DNA from 2 places in the Bacillus sp. EB106-07-01-XG149 genome. Region 1 is predicted to be linked to the other one. Evidence: riboswitches for the same ligand, from Rfam matches in the RefSeq annotation. Region 1 holds a riboswitch; the other holds the start of a gene.

Evidence for each region. A riboswitch is a leader RNA that binds a small molecule or an ion and turns the genes downstream of it on or off. The one in region 1 is predicted to bind S-adenosylmethionine.
Region 2: it holds a riboswitch for S-adenosylmethionine, as region 1 does, so the genes downstream of both, AC3WTA_RS18965 (hypothetical protein) here and AC3WTA_RS26910 (peptide ABC transporter substrate-binding protein) in region 1, are expected to answer to the same signal.

Annotation. Positions count from the first base shown of each region.
Region 1 covers NZ_JBYTDP010000012.1:46,958-54,535, reverse strand. The annotation lists gene AC3WTA_RS26910 (peptide ABC transporter substrate-binding protein) at 200-1,840, opposite strand; SAM riboswitch class I at 1,973-2,077, opposite strand; gene AC3WTA_RS26905 (aldo/keto reductase) at 2,231-3,064, opposite strand; gene proC (pyrroline-5-carboxylate reductase) at 3,066-3,869, opposite strand; gene AC3WTA_RS26895 (GRP family sugar transporter) at 4,082-4,933, opposite strand; gene modB (molybdate ABC transporter permease subunit) at 5,234-5,908, opposite strand; gene modA (molybdate ABC transporter substrate-binding protein) at 5,914-6,720, opposite strand; gene AC3WTA_RS26880 (substrate-binding domain-containing protein) at 6,853-7,578, shown strand, end outside.
Region 2 covers NZ_JBYTDP010000004.1:377,241-384,818, forward strand. The annotation lists gene AC3WTA_RS18940 (energy-coupling factor transporter transmembrane component T) at 1-90, shown strand, start outside; gene AC3WTA_RS18945 (ABC transporter ATP-binding protein) at 63-1,724, shown strand; gene AC3WTA_RS18950 (ECF transporter S component) at 1,697-2,398, shown strand; gene AC3WTA_RS18955 (YwiC-like family protein) at 2,582-3,304, shown strand; gene AC3WTA_RS18960 (hypothetical protein) at 3,337-3,528, opposite strand; SAM riboswitch class I at 3,651-3,749, shown strand; gene AC3WTA_RS18965 (hypothetical protein) at 3,790-4,107, shown strand; gene AC3WTA_RS18970 (SWIM zinc finger family protein) at 4,361-4,750, shown strand; gene AC3WTA_RS18975 (NAD(P)H-dependent oxidoreductase) at 4,774-5,349, shown strand; gene AC3WTA_RS18980 (group-specific protein) at 5,346-5,699, shown strand; partial or broken gene AC3WTA_RS18985 (TIGR00366 family protein) at 5,741-6,019, opposite strand; partial or broken gene AC3WTA_RS18990 (SGNH/GDSL hydrolase family protein) at 6,440-6,649, shown strand; gene AC3WTA_RS18995 (short-chain fatty acid transporter) at 6,755-7,578, shown strand, end outside.

The sequences.
Region 1 (7,578 bases):
TGATTATTTAGAATATTAACACTGGAAAGAACTATATGTCAATAATAAAAATAGATTGTTAATTTCTTAGAATAATATATTAAAAAAGCAGATTTCCTCGTATTAGGGAATCTGCTTTTCATATGTTTTGCTAAAAAACAATTGGTGTGGGCTAATAATCAGTGGGGATGAAGAAAAACCCACTGATTAAAGTTTCGCTTTATTTTTCAATTTTTGCCCATTTGAAGTTTAATTGACCTGCAAAGTCTACTTGCACAATTCCTTTCACATAAGGACGCTCTAAATAAGATTCGCCTTTTTGGTAAAGAGGAGCGATAACAGAGTCTTTAAATAATATTTTCTCGGATGCTAGTAATGCTTCCCAGCGAGCTTTTTCATCACCAGCTAAAGTTGTTTTTACTTTTGCTATTGTTTCATCAAACTCCTTATTAGAGTAATGATCTAAGTTGTAAGGGTTATTCGTTGTAAATAGCTCAAGGAATGTAATTGGATCCGCAAAGTCAGGGCTCCAGCCGTCAATTCCAATTTCGTAGTCACCTTTTAATAAAAGTGAAACTTGTTGTTTACGTGGTTGCGGCTTTATATTTACCGTTAAGCCATCTAAATTCTTTTCTAGTTGTCCTTTTAAGAATTCACCAGTTTTCTTTTCAAGGTCACCGTCACTTGTTAATAGTTCTAACGTTATTTTTTCAGACCCAAGTTCTTGTTTTGCCTTTTTCCATAATTCTTGAGCAGATTTTGTATCAACCTTTGTTAAATCGCCGTTTGCAGCACGGAAATCTGTTCCGTCAGGTCCTTTTGCAAAGTTTTTCGGCACGAGACTAGAGGTTGGTGTAGAGCCGTCATTTAATAACGTATTTACAAAGGATTTTCGATCAATTGTTTGATCGATTGCTTGGCGTGCAGAAACGTTTTGAAGTACTTTGTTTTGTTGATTCATACGTAGAAACTGTACCCCTACGTTTGGCCGTTCTTTAAAGTTAGCATCCTTTTTATATTTATCAACGAAGTCAGATGTTAGTTTGATACGATCTAATTGTTTTGACTCGAATAAATTTACTTCTGTAGATTTTTCTTTTACGACGTTAAAATTGATTTCTTCCAGTTTGACAGTATCTTTATCCCAATAGGTAGGGTTTTTCTTGAATTTAAAGCTTTGTTCGTGCTTCCAATCGCTTAGTGTAAAAGCTCCGTTGTACAAGATTGTATTGTCTTCTAAAGCGTACTTATCACCTTGTGATTTAAAGAATTCCTCGTTAATTGGTAGAAATGTTGGGAACGCTGTTAAGCTAATAAAGTACGGAACAGGACGTTCTAATTCTACCTCAAACGTATGGTCATCAATTGCTTTTACACCAAGTTGATCGGCTGGAAGTTCTTTGTTGTTAATTTTTGTTGCATTTTTAATATCAAAGAATAGAAATGCATATTCAGAGGCTGTTGCTGGATCAACAGCTCTTTGCCAAGCGAAGACAAAATCTTTCGCTGTGACAGGAGTGCCGTTTGACCATTTTGAATCTCGTAAATGGAATGTGTATTTCGTTTTATCACCACTTACTTCATGAGATTTTGCAACACCAGGGACAGGTTTGTTACCTTCACTAAGATTATACAAACCTTCAAATACGTTTCTCATTACTTGACCAGAATCAGTATCTGTAGCACGAGCTGTATCCATTGTTCGTATTTCAGTAGGTGAAGATAAGTTCAAAACCTGTTTACTAGGCGCCTCGTCTTTTGCATTTGCTCCGCTTGCTTCATTTTTATAACTACCGCAACCAGTTAATAAAATACTTACTCCTACAACTGATGCAATACCGGGTACAAACTTCTTTTTCATTTGATTTTCCTCCTAAATAATTAAGTTTGGATGATGATGAGGGAAATGAAAAATAAAAAATCCCTCTTTTCATATTGAGAAAGAGGGATTTTTACGTACAAGTTATGCACCCGTATATAAACGAAGTCCCTCATTCTATCTTTCAAGCACAAAGCTTGCAGGAAGTGGCACAGTATTCAAAATGAACCTGTTGCCGAGGTTTCAAAGGGCCAGTCCCTCCACCTCTCTTGATACAATGAGTAAACGAATAAATTTTATTAATTTTTGTGTTTCTTTGATAATTCAAAATCTTACACCTTGGATAATGAAGTGTCAACCAATTGGAATATAGTTTAAATTTTCAGTTTTCTACAACGGGAAAAACCACTGCATATGGCAGTGGTTTTTCTACTAGAAGTTAAAGTTATCTGGATCTGGACCAACGCGACGATCTTCATTTAGAGCTTGAATTGCTTTCATGTCATCAGCACTTAATTCAAAATCAAAGATATTTGCATTTTCAATAATGCGATGTTCTTTAATAGATTTAGGGATTGTTACAACTTCATTTTGTAAATCCCAGCGTAAAATAATTTGTGCAGTTGATTTATTATATTTTGTCGCAATGTCTTGTAATGTTGAGTTATCAAGTAGTTGTCCCTGCATTAATGGTGACCAAGCTTCAAGCTGGATGTTATGTTCTTTACAGAAAGCGTGTAATTCTTCTTGTGCTAAACGTGGGTGGTATTCCACTTGGTTGACCATTGGCTTAATTTCAGCGATTTCAAATACGTCTTGTAAGTGGTGAATGTGGAAATTACTCACACCGATAGCACGAACACGGCCATCTTTATAAAGTTTTTCTAACGCTTTCCATGATTCAGTATATTTCTCTTTTACAGGCCAATGTACTAAATATAAATCTAAATATTCTAGACCTAATTTCTCTAATGTAGTTTCAAATGCTTGAAGTGTCGTTTCATATCCTTGATCGCTATTCCATACTTTTGATGTAACAAATAATTCTTCACGTGAAACACCTGATTCACGAATCGCTTGTCCAACGCCTTCTTCGTTTTGATAGATTGCTGCAGTATCGATGCTGCGGTAGCCATTTTTAATTGCTGATTTTACAGAATCAATTACTTCTGAACCATCTTCTACTTTAAAAACACCTAAACCGAACCAAGGCATTTTCACACCGTTATGTAATGTTGTATAGTCTTTTAAACTTGTTAAACTCATATTATTTCCCCCTAGCTTTTTTGTTTGTTGCTTCTACTGCTTTTTGAATTGCCTCTGAAAAATTATATTCATATAAAGCTTTGAGACCTTCAGCTGTGGAACCACCTGGCGTTGTTACTTGTTCGCGGAGGTTAGGCGGATCTTGCGTTTGTTCAAGCATAGAAGCAGAGCCAGAAATCATTTGAATGACAAGGTGTTTTGCGGTTGCTTCATCGACGCCATAACTTTTTGTTGCTTCAATCAAGCTTTCAGCAAAGTAATAAAGGAAAGCAGGTGCACTTCCAGTAACTGCGGTAAGCTGATGAACTTCTTCTTCAGTACAAAGTTGCGAAGTGCCAATGCCTCTTAAAAGTAGTTGCAGGGTTTCTTGATGCATCTCGTTTACTGATTGTCCCATTGTATATAAAGAGATAGACTTTCCAATTTCGGCAGCTGTATTTGGCATAATCCAAGCAACAGGTGTTCCCTCTGGAAGTCTTTCTTCTAAATAAGATGGGCCAATGCCGGCGGCTACCGTTACGACAAGTTGATTCGATAGTAACGGAGATAATTCTGCTAATAATTCTTCATGTGCAGAAGGTGGCATTGCTAAAACAATCGTATCAACAGATGTAACATGCTGCTTCCAATCTGTTGCAGTAGACACATTATATCGCGCTCGTAATTGTTCTAGCTTTTCTACGTTGCTGCGGTTAGAAACGATAATTTCTTCGATGTATTCTTTGCTTGTTTTAAGTAATCCGGAAAATATAGCTTCTGCCATACGACCAGCACCAATAAATAGAATTCGATGTTTAGTTAGCATATCCTTTATTCCTTTCTAGTGAAGATATGTTATAAAAAACGATACCATCTTTAAGAGAATTTTGTAAAAAGAAAAGACTTGTAGTGAAAAGAATGAAATGTGAGGGAGGAGAGGTGATACAAATAAGGCTATAAAGATTATTATATTTAAAAAATAGTTGTAATAAAAAATCCCTGAAGCAGCTAAGCTTCAGGGATTGATAGATTATAAGTTTATGCTTTTGTCATACCTAACAATACAGCGCCGCCGATAATTAAAACACTACCTAGTGCAATAAAGATCAATTGACGTTTTGTTTTCTTTTCACCTAAGAAGACAATCGCACCGAATGTTGAGATAACGATTCCAGTTTGAGATAATGGGAAGCTTGTTGCTACTCCGACACGTGGTAATGAAAGAAGTAAGAATAAGTTTCCAGTTCCCCATAGTAAACCAGATAAAGCATTACGGATTGCATATTTGTTAAATGGTTTATGTTTAGATGTCAATACAACCGCACCAACAAACATACCAACTGCTTGTGGTAAAATAGCAGACCAACCATCGATATTATACCAACGAATAATAATTACATATACAAGGTAACCGAAAGTAGAAACAATTAAAGTAAGAAGTCCTTTTTTCAATTGTCCTGGTGGCTGTGCATTTTCTTTGTCATCTAGTGATGTGAATACAACACCAACTACGATTAATAGGATTGCAATCGTTCCCAGAACAATCGTTGTTGTAGTAGTCCACTCACGGAAAGCGATAACCCCAAAGATAGAAGTTGCAACAAGTTGCATACCAGTAGAAATCGTTACAGTAGTTGAAACACCTAGTTTTTCAACTGTTTTTAATTGGTTTACTTGTCCTAAAGCCCAGAATAAACCTGAAATAAAACCAACAATCAAGACTGTCATTGTTAAAGCTGGTTGAGTAAATACATACATAATTGTTGCGAAGAATAGAGCGCCGATTGTCATACCTACCGTTTGGCTATATGCACCACCGCCCATTTTTACGCTTACTAATAAGATGTTTCCCCATGCAATTGCAGGAAGAAGCGCTAATAAAATGTCCATTACAAGACTCCCTTCGGTTTTCTATACCAATATAATTACATATCGTTCTAACGATCGGTAATGCCCCACTAATAGAGTAGAAGATTACCGATCGCTAAAACAGGATGAAGAATTCACGATATAAATGCGTTTTCATTTCTTCATTTTTTGAAACACCTCCATATAATAACAGGAAATTGCCTATTTTAGAAAGTGAATTCAAATAAAATGTATATTTTAATAAAAGGTAAAATTCAGTTATTTCCCGGCGGTATATTTTATTTCCTGAGAAATAAAGAAGCAGCTTCGAAAAAAGCTGCTTTAAGGGTTAGTAATTCTTTTATTAATAAGCTGAATACATAGCAGAAATAGGAGTGACATACTAATAGTGATAACTACAAGTGTCCAGGCGAGCTGCATATTACTTGCATCAATCGCCATATAAATTGCAGTTGGGATTGTCTGTGTTTTACCAGGAATGTTCCCAGCAAACATGAGTGTAGCACCAAATTCCCCTAGTGCACGAACAAAGCTCAAAATCATTCCACTTAGTAATGCAGGAAATGCAAGCGGAAGTGTGACGTGTAGAAAAACTTGATATTCACTCGCACCAAGGTCACGAGCACTTTCCTCAATTTGTACATTCGCAATAGAAAACCCTGTTTTTGCTGATTGGTACATGAGCGGAAATGCAACAACTGTAGAAGCGATGATTGCAGCAGTAGATGTGAACATCATGGACTGCTGAAATATTGATTCTATCCATGTTCCAATGGGACTATTATTTCCAAAAATGATAATGAGAAAAAAGCCGATTACAGTTGGTGGAAGTACCATTGGTAATAAGAAAATAGTTTCTAATATTATTTTATATCTCCATGAGGAGCGTGCTAGCGCTCGCCCGATAATCGTCCCTAAAATTGTAACGATAATGGTGGCGCATGCAGCTACTCGTAAAGATAGAAAGATTGGTGACAAAATGGCATCAAAGCTCATGGCAATTATGACAGGACTGTAAATCCATATTTCTTAAAGATAGATTGTGCATCTTTTGACTGCAAATACTCATAAAATGAAGTCGCCTCTTTCTTATGCTTAGATTCCTTTATAACACCTAAAGGATAGTGGATTGGCTCATGCGAAGTAGCTGCTGCTGTCTCGCCAATCTTTACTTTGTTTGAAATAAGAGCATCGGTTTTGTATACAATACCAGCATCGACATTACCTGTTTCTACATATGTTAACACTTGGCGAACATCTTTTGTAAATACGATTTTATTTTGAATGTCATTCCATAGATTTTCATGTGTGAGAGAAGCCTTTGCGTATTTTCCCGCAGGTACTGATTCAGGTGTACCAAGTGCGATTTTCTTAATTTTTTCATCTTTTAAATCTTGAATTTTTGTAAGAGAACTATCTTTTGGGACAACTAGAACGAGTTCATTTCCAAGAAGATTTTTCCCTTCTTTTTCATTAATAAATCCTTTTTTAACAAGGGTTTGGAATTTATCTTCGGCTGCTGAGAAGAATAAATCAGCAGGCGCGCCTTGTTCAATTTGTTGTTGAAGTGCACCAGAAGCACCGAAGTTAAAAGAAAGTTTAATATTAGGTTCTTTTTCTTTATATTTTGTTTCAATTTCTTTTAGTGCATCTTGTAAGCTTGCAGCAGCTGATATAGTAAGTTCTACTGCTTTTCCTTCTTTAGCAGTTGATTTCTCTTTCTTATCTCCGCTTGTACATGCAGCACTAAATATAAGAAGAAAAGAAAGTATAAGTGCCCCGATGGATCGTAATGTAAACTTGTTCATAAAAAAATCCCCTTTCGTTTTGACATAATTAATTATAACTAATTATAACTAGATATAACTAGTTATAATTGAATATAATTTGAACGATGTAGTTGTTTTTAATATAGGAGAAATATTCTTTTCTTTGTTACAATGAAGGAAGAAAGTGAGGAATCGTCTATGGATCATCATTCCTACACAACGGAAGAAGTAGCGAAGCGATTAAAAGTATCAAAATTAACTGTATACGATTTAATTAAAAAAGGAGAACTGCCTTCTTATAGAATTGGTAGACAGATGCGCATTGATGCAACGGATTTAGAACAATATATAAAGCAAATGAAAACAGGGAAAATACAAGGTACTCCTGTAAAGAGCGAAGATAGTAGAGGCTTGAATACATGTATTATTAGCGGACAAGAACTAACGTTAGATATGTTGGCAAAACGTATAGAAAATCGCTTGCCAAGTTCAAATATATTAAGGGCATATCAAGGTAGTTTAACGAGTTTAGTAAAAATGTATCAAGGAGAAGGAAGTATCGTTAGTCTGCATTTGTTTGATGGAGAAACAGGTACATATAATGTTCCGTATGTAAAACGTATTTTAGTTGGACAACCATGTACGATGATTAATTTATTAGCAAGAAACGTTGGGTTTTATGTGCAAAAGGGAAATCCAAAAAATATAAAAACATGGGCTGATTTATCTCAATCATCTATACGATTTGTAAATCGAGAAAAAGGTTCTGGCATTAGGGTGTTAGTGGATGAACAATTGCGCATTCAAAAATTAAATAAAGAGCGTATTAGTGGATATGAATGGGAAGAGTCGAATCATCTTGGTGTTGCCACGCAAGTCGCAAATGGAAAAGCTGAC
Region 2 (7,578 bases), on a different contig from region 1:
GGAGTGATGTTTGTCGTACTTACGATGTTTATTAGTTTACCAATTATAATGGAAGGAAGGGAATGGATATGGTGGCGCATGCAGAAATAAACAATTTATCATTTGTATATGCTGATGAAAACGAATATGCGTTACAGCATATTTCTCTTTCTATTCAAAAAGGAGAGTTTATTGCACTTGCCGGCGGATCAGGCTCTGGGAAGACGACTTTATTAAAACATTTTAAAAAGGAATTACTTCCAATTGGGACACGTTCAGGAGAAATTTTTTATGATGACGTTTTATTAGAGGAAGTACCTGATTTATTATCTGCACAAGAAATTGGTATGGTATTTCAAAATCCAGAAAATCAGCTCGTAATGGATACGGTAATTCAAGAATTAGCATTTTCTTTAGAAAATATCGGGTTACCATCACAGATTATTCAAAAACGAATAGCAGAGCTTATTAGCTTCTTAGGATTTCAAGATTTATTGCATCAATCTGTTCATACGTTATCTGGCGGGCAAAAGCAGCTCGTCAATTTAGCTGCGGTATTAGTTATGCAGCCGAAATTATTATTATTAGATGAACCGACGGCGCAGTTAGATCCAATTGCTGCGAAAGAGTTTTTAGGATTGTTAAAACGTATTAACGAAGAACTTGGAATTACGATCGTTTTAAGTGAACATCGTTTAGATGAAGTGATACCACTTGCAACACGCGTTATTTGTATGGATAACGGCCGCATCGTTTATGATGGCAGTCCTAAAACGGTTATAGCGAACATGTGGGAAGTTGAAAAGTTCCGTCCATTTATTCCGCAAATTCCAAGATTGTTTTTAGAATGGGACGTGGAAGATATTCCGTTTACAGTGCGAGAAGCACAAATGAAACTGAATAACTTTTCAGATATATCATATGTGAATGAGCCAATAGCACAAAGTGAAAAGCGAGAAGTCATTTTAAGCGCAGAGCATATTTCGTTCCAATATGAAAAAAATAGTCCGCTTATTTTACGATATTTAACCGTATCGATTGAAAAAGGAAAATGGGTAGCTCTCGTTGGGAAAAATGGTACAGGTAAATCTACACTGTTAACGATTTTAGCGGGAGTGCAAAAAGCGAGAAGAGGGAAAGTAAAGTGGAATGGGAAAGTGATACATAAAATTGATTCGAAAGAACGATTTAAAAGGATCGGGTATGTATCACAACATCCGTATTATCATTTTACATTTGATACAGTGTGGGAAGAAGTGTATGAACGTGCACGTGAGTTATATGGAGAACAAGGAAAAGAAATAGCAGAAGATATGCTAAAACAGTTTTGGTTACATTCGCTTAAAGAACGCCATCCGCATGATTGTAGCGGGGGAGAGCAACAACTACTTGCGTTATGTACAACGTTATTATCAAAGCCGACTTTATTGTTACTTGATGAACCGACAAAGGGATTAGATCCGTGGAAAAAAGAAAGAGTAGGAGAGCTATTTAGAAAGCTACAAAAAGAAGGTACAACAATTGTAATGGCAACGCATGATATTGAGTTTGCAGCGAAATACGTTGATCAATGCATGATGTTATTTGACGGAGCAGTTATTATGAATGATGCACCGAAGGAATTTTTTAGTGGAAACTTCTTTTATACAACATCTATCAATCGATTCATTCGAAAAGAATTGCCATATGCATTAACGTGGGAGGATGTGTACGAAGCGTGTCCAAACGATATGTTGCATTCATAATATGTATTTTTGCAGTAATAATAGGCACATTACTCTTTACTACACTTATCATGGACGGTTATTACATGTTAAGTAGTTTGTTTTTATTAGTTATTATTATGTTACCTTTCTATATCCGCTTTGAAAGAAAGGCTTTTGTTTCACGTGAAATTGTGCTCGTTGCTGTGTTAGCGGCAATTGCAGCAGTTAGCCGCGTGCCATTTTCGATATTGCCAAGTGTACAACCGACTTCATTTGTCATTATCGTTTCTGCAATTGTGTTTGGGAGTGAAACTGGTTTTATGATCGGTGCAACAGCGGCTATCGTATCTAACATCTTTTTAGGGCAAGGTCCGTGGACGCCGTGGCAAATGTTTTCCTGGGGTATGATTGGTTTTATAGCTGGATTATTACGTAATACATTTTTAATGAGAAAGCTATGGGGAAGACTTCTATACGGATTGTTTGTTGGATTTTTATTTGGTTGGATTATGAACTTCTGGGGGCTTCTCGGTTTCATACGTGAGGCAACGTGGGAAGCTGTCATTTCGTATTATATCGCAAGTTTTTATTTCGATTTGAGCCATGCGATTTCGAATGTTGTTTTCTTACTATTATTTAGTACGTCTTGGATTACGATTCTTACGAGATTCAAAAAGAAATATGGCATATTAGATAAGCATAACATGGCATAGAAAAGCATACTCATATAAGGTAGGGTCGCGACTTACATATTCGTTTGCCTCTTTCATGCTTCTTACATATTGTAAGGAGCATTTTTTATTGTCAAAAAATAGTCCAATATATATCCGTTACTATATAAAATTATTTGTATAATAGTAGGTGAGAACTATTTTCAAAAGGGAGGTGTATAGTTAATGAAGTTAGTTATTCCGAAGCAACATGGTGCATGGGCCATGCTCGTTATACCATTTCTATTAAGTGTCATACTTGGGAAACCTACTATTTATCATATTCCATTGTTTTTAGCTTGGTTCTTTATCTATTTAGCTACGTATCCATTTCTTACGTACATAAAGCAAAAACGAAAAAAAGAGTTTTTACATGCAGCAATTGTATATTTTATCATCGCTTTCGTATTTGGGATGATTTCTCTATTATATGAATGGCGCATTCTTTTATTCGTAGCAGTAATGATTCCATTATTTATAGTAAATATGTATTACGCCCGTCAAAAGAATGAAAGAGCGTTACTAAATGACATTAGTGCGATTATTGTTTTTTGTATTGGTGGTTTAGTTAGTTATTATTTTTCAATGAAACTTATAGATAAAACAGCACTATTTATTGCGCTTATTTCATTTTTATATTTTTTAGGAAGTACATTTTATGTAAAAACGATGATTCGCGAGAAAAATAACCCGAAGTATCGCCGTATATCATGGGGGTACCATATTGTATTAACAATCATTGTATTTTCAATGAATCCGTGGTGTTCTCTTATTTTTATACCGAGTGTCATTCGAGCAATTATGTTGTATGGCAAAAAAATTTCTATTATAAAAGTAGGGGTTTTAGAAATTGCTAATTCTGTATATTTTTTAATTATAACGGTAATAATTATGAAGTATGCCATTTGAAAAAACTTCCCATCTTATGATGGGAAGTTTTTTCAATCTTGTTCTAAAATATGAACGGTGTAATCACAGCGTTGAATAGCTTGTTCGATCGCATAAAGTGATTGTTCAATACGAGCGCGATTAAAATCTTTTTCAACAGTCTGTAGCGCTTCTTCTAAACAATGTTTTGCTTCTTGTAATGATTGAAAAGAATTTTGGACATATCCACGAGCATTTTCGTGCATTTCATAATCCTCCTTGCATATTCATATATGTATAGTATGAACAGTAAGGAACAAAATATAATTTGTTATATTTATTTGACAATTAAAACGAAATTACGTATAGTAGGAATTAAGTGAATATTTTCTTATCCAGAGAGGTGGAGGGACTGGCCCGATGAAACCCAGCAACCGCGATGCAGGTGCTAATTCCAGCAGAACATATTTGTTCTGGGAGATAAGACGAAGATATATACGTAACTTCTTCTTATCGGAGAGGTTTTTTTGTTGCAAAAAAACCGATTACGAAAATTTATATTAAGAAGAAAGGGGTTGCGAAGTACTGTGACACTCGAAAAATACGTAAAACTGCGTAGTACAGTTTATGAATATATGATAGAGCAAGATAAGCCAATATCATTGTTAGATATTCAAGAACATATCGTTTCGCATCATGAAGGAAAATTCACGAAAAAGATGTTACATCAATTTTATTTATCAAGACTATTAGATGAACTGAAACTGGATGGGAAAATTACATTAGCTGATGAATATCTCTATACTGAAAAAGGGGTATTTTATAAGGCAGGAAAAGGGAGCTAAGCTCTCTTTTTTTTGAAGTATGTAGAGTAAAAGACTGCTTAAGCAGCCTGATACAAGGGAATGGTGTTGAGTGTGTAGTGTCAAAGATTGAATGTGCCTGAAAGAGGCACTTCATATCGGCTGCAAATGAAAAGAGACACCTCCGCCGAATAGGTGTCAGTCGTTTTGTCATATAGACTTGCTATTTGACAGTTATTAGAATAACATGCAGGGTTTTGGAAGTCAAAAGGGAATTAAAGGAAGAGGTGTTGTTATGTACGCTTACTTACTAAATGATATAACGAAATGGATTCCTAAGTACATTATGGATAAAGGTTTTGAATATTATGAAGAAGGACATGTAGAAGATGTTGAAATACAAGAAAAGAAAATATTTGCTTTTGTTACTGGAAATGCAGGAAACTATGAAGTAATGATTGATCTTGAAAATTTTACAGAAAGTAGCTGCGAGTGTCCATATGAGAATTATTGTAAGCATATGGCGGCAGTTGTTTATGATATTCAAGGTGCTGGTGAAAGTACGCTTAAAGAGAAACTGAAAGATTTAGAAAAGGAAGAGTTACTTACATTATTAAATCGTTTATTACAAAGTTCGAAAAACGTGCAAATTGTAGAAAAGATGTTAAAGAAGGGGAAACTGTAACTTATAGAGGGAGTTGTTTTGTAGTGAACGTACTAATTGTATACGCTCATCCTAGTCCTTCCAGTTTTAACGCGGCGATATTAAAGCATGTACAAAAAGGATTACAAGAAACAGATCATTCGGTTAAGGTACTTGATTTATATAAAGAACAATTTGATCCAGTCCTTGTATTTAATGAGGAGAAGAAAAGACGTGATTTAGTAAATGAAGAAGAAACAGCCCGGTACAGAACGTTAGTGGAAGAAGCGGATACGCTTCTCTTTATATATCCGATATGGTGGTGGGGGATGCCTGCTATTTTAAAAGGGTTTATTGATCGCATTTTCGTTGCTGGTTTTGCTTATAAATATGAAGGAGCCCTGCCGAAAGGCTTATTGAAAGGGAAGAAGGCATGGGTAATTAATACGTTAGACTCGCCATTATGGTACGTCGCACTATTATATCGATCAGCCGATTGGATTATGATGAAGCGAGGTGTGTTACGTTTTTGCGGCATTCGCGATATAAAACGATCTGTTTTTCAATCTGTGAAAACGAGTAAAGTAGAGAAGCGGGAAAAGTGGTTATTACACATAGAAGAAAAGGCTCGTTCATTATGAATGAAATGGAACGTATTATAAAGTGTTGTCAGTATGATAATGAACTTTTTCGTACATATATTAATTGTTTAATCCAATTGAAGAAATGTAGTGAAATATTTCAACAAATACAGATTCAATTAAGGAATGATTATTTAATAAGAGGAATTTGTGAAAGAGAAGTGGATGAGGTAGTAAGAGGAAGTAAAGAATATGAAACGTATTTTCTTCCTAAAGCGTTACAGTGGAATTTCCTTAAGAAAAATCCACATGTAATTGAAAAAGTATGTGAAGACTTTTTTTCATTTGAGGCGTTACATCTTACGGAGATAGAGTGGGAGACCGTAATAAATTGCGTGGGAAATAAGTGATTTATTATGTAAAAAAGCTAGTATAAAACTAGCTTTTTGTTTTAAATAAATAAGAAACATAGACTAATGATAAATCCTGCATATAGTAAGTTAACGACGTAAAATCCCATAATATCACGAGCACCTAAACCAGCTATCGCTAATGCCGGTAATGCCCAGAACGGTTGAATCAAGTTCGTCCAAGCATCGCCCCACGCAATTGCCATTGCTGTTTTTGCAGCAGGTACACCAAGTTCAGCGCCAGCTGGAATCATAATTGGTGCTTGCACAGCCCATTGACCGCCACCAGATGGAACGAAAATATTAACAATGCCAGCATTTTGAGTTTTTATAAAGAAAAGGCGCTATCCTCAAAGTACCTCCTCCACTTAATCTATTCCTTCTATTAAAATTATAAATTGAAATACATTTTTTTATTAAGATAAGAAGCTGAATTAATACAATATCGTGATGAAATTTCTATATGTTGGTGAACTGGTTCCGTTAGCACTTGAATTTGAATTTTCTAGAAGGATTAGCGGTAGATTTGTATTGGCTGGTCCTGTTAGTGATTCGTTCCCTTGAGCAACTTGAACAGGGGGAGAAAACGGCTCTAAATGCGTATTGATTATCTGAAAGTTACGTCCGTTTGCGCTAACTTCGATAGACAACCATCCCTGAAGAATTGTAAATGGTTGTCCGCCAACTAGTATTGTTAATTTTGTTTTGAAATTGGTTATTCCTGTGGATTTAAAATAATAATTCCTGTAGTTAAAGAGTTAAAAAATGAAGCGAATTTAAGAAACTATTTCATTGTTGGATTAGATACAAATGGAGCCTTTACTACTGAGCAACTTGTTTCGTTTATAAAGTTAATTGGAAATGAACATAAAATGATATTTATTAATACGAGGGTACCACGTCCGTGGGAATCAATCGTTAATGAGAGGGTGAAAGTAACGGCATCTGAGTGTAACTCTAGTTGATTAGTATGCAGCAAGTGCAAAAGGATTTTATTTTCTTTTGTGGAATGTTATTTATATTTACCTTATTAAAGTTTAGAAAGGAGAATATTTATGAAACATTCTTTATTGGAGACAAATCCAGAACCAGGAAAGAAAGAATCATTGCTTACACGATGTGCAAATGTATTTTCGAGATGGTCTCAGAAATATGTCCCAGATGCCTTTGTTATTGCTGTGTTGCTAACTTTATTTACTTTCATTATAGCTTTATTGATGAATCCCTCAAATCCGTACAAAATCGTAAAATCTTGGGGGGATGGGTTTTGGACTTATTTAACGTTTACTATGCAAATGGTATTATTAATGGTTACAGGGATGACGCTAGCTTCTGTCCCTTTTATTAATAGAGGCTTGCAGTCCGTTGCAAAGTTAGCCGATACACCCCAAAAGGCTTATACGATGACATTTTTGATCAGTGCAATTGCATACTATATTAATTGGGGACTAGCCGTAGTTGTGGGAGCTATCATTGCAAAGGAAGTGGCGAAAAAGAATCCGAATGCACATTTTCCATTGCTTGTAGCAGCTGCTTATGCTCCGACAGCCTTATATAGCGCAGGTCTCTCCAGTTCTATTGGCCTGACAATTGCCACAAAGGATCATTTTCTTGTAGATATGATTGGAATTATTCCTACCTCACAAACAATCTTTAGTTATTCTACTCTAATTATTTTTTTCGCTCTATTCATCACGATGCCAATTATTATTGTCCTTATGGCTCCAAAAAGTGGGATTATTAGATATAAAGCACTCGAAACAGATACAAATTCTTTTGTAAAACCTCCGCAAAAAAACTTAACTCCTGCGGAAAAACTGGAATGGACACCGGTTTTAGGAATAGTATTAGGCGTAATCGGCACGTTGTATTGTGTTTA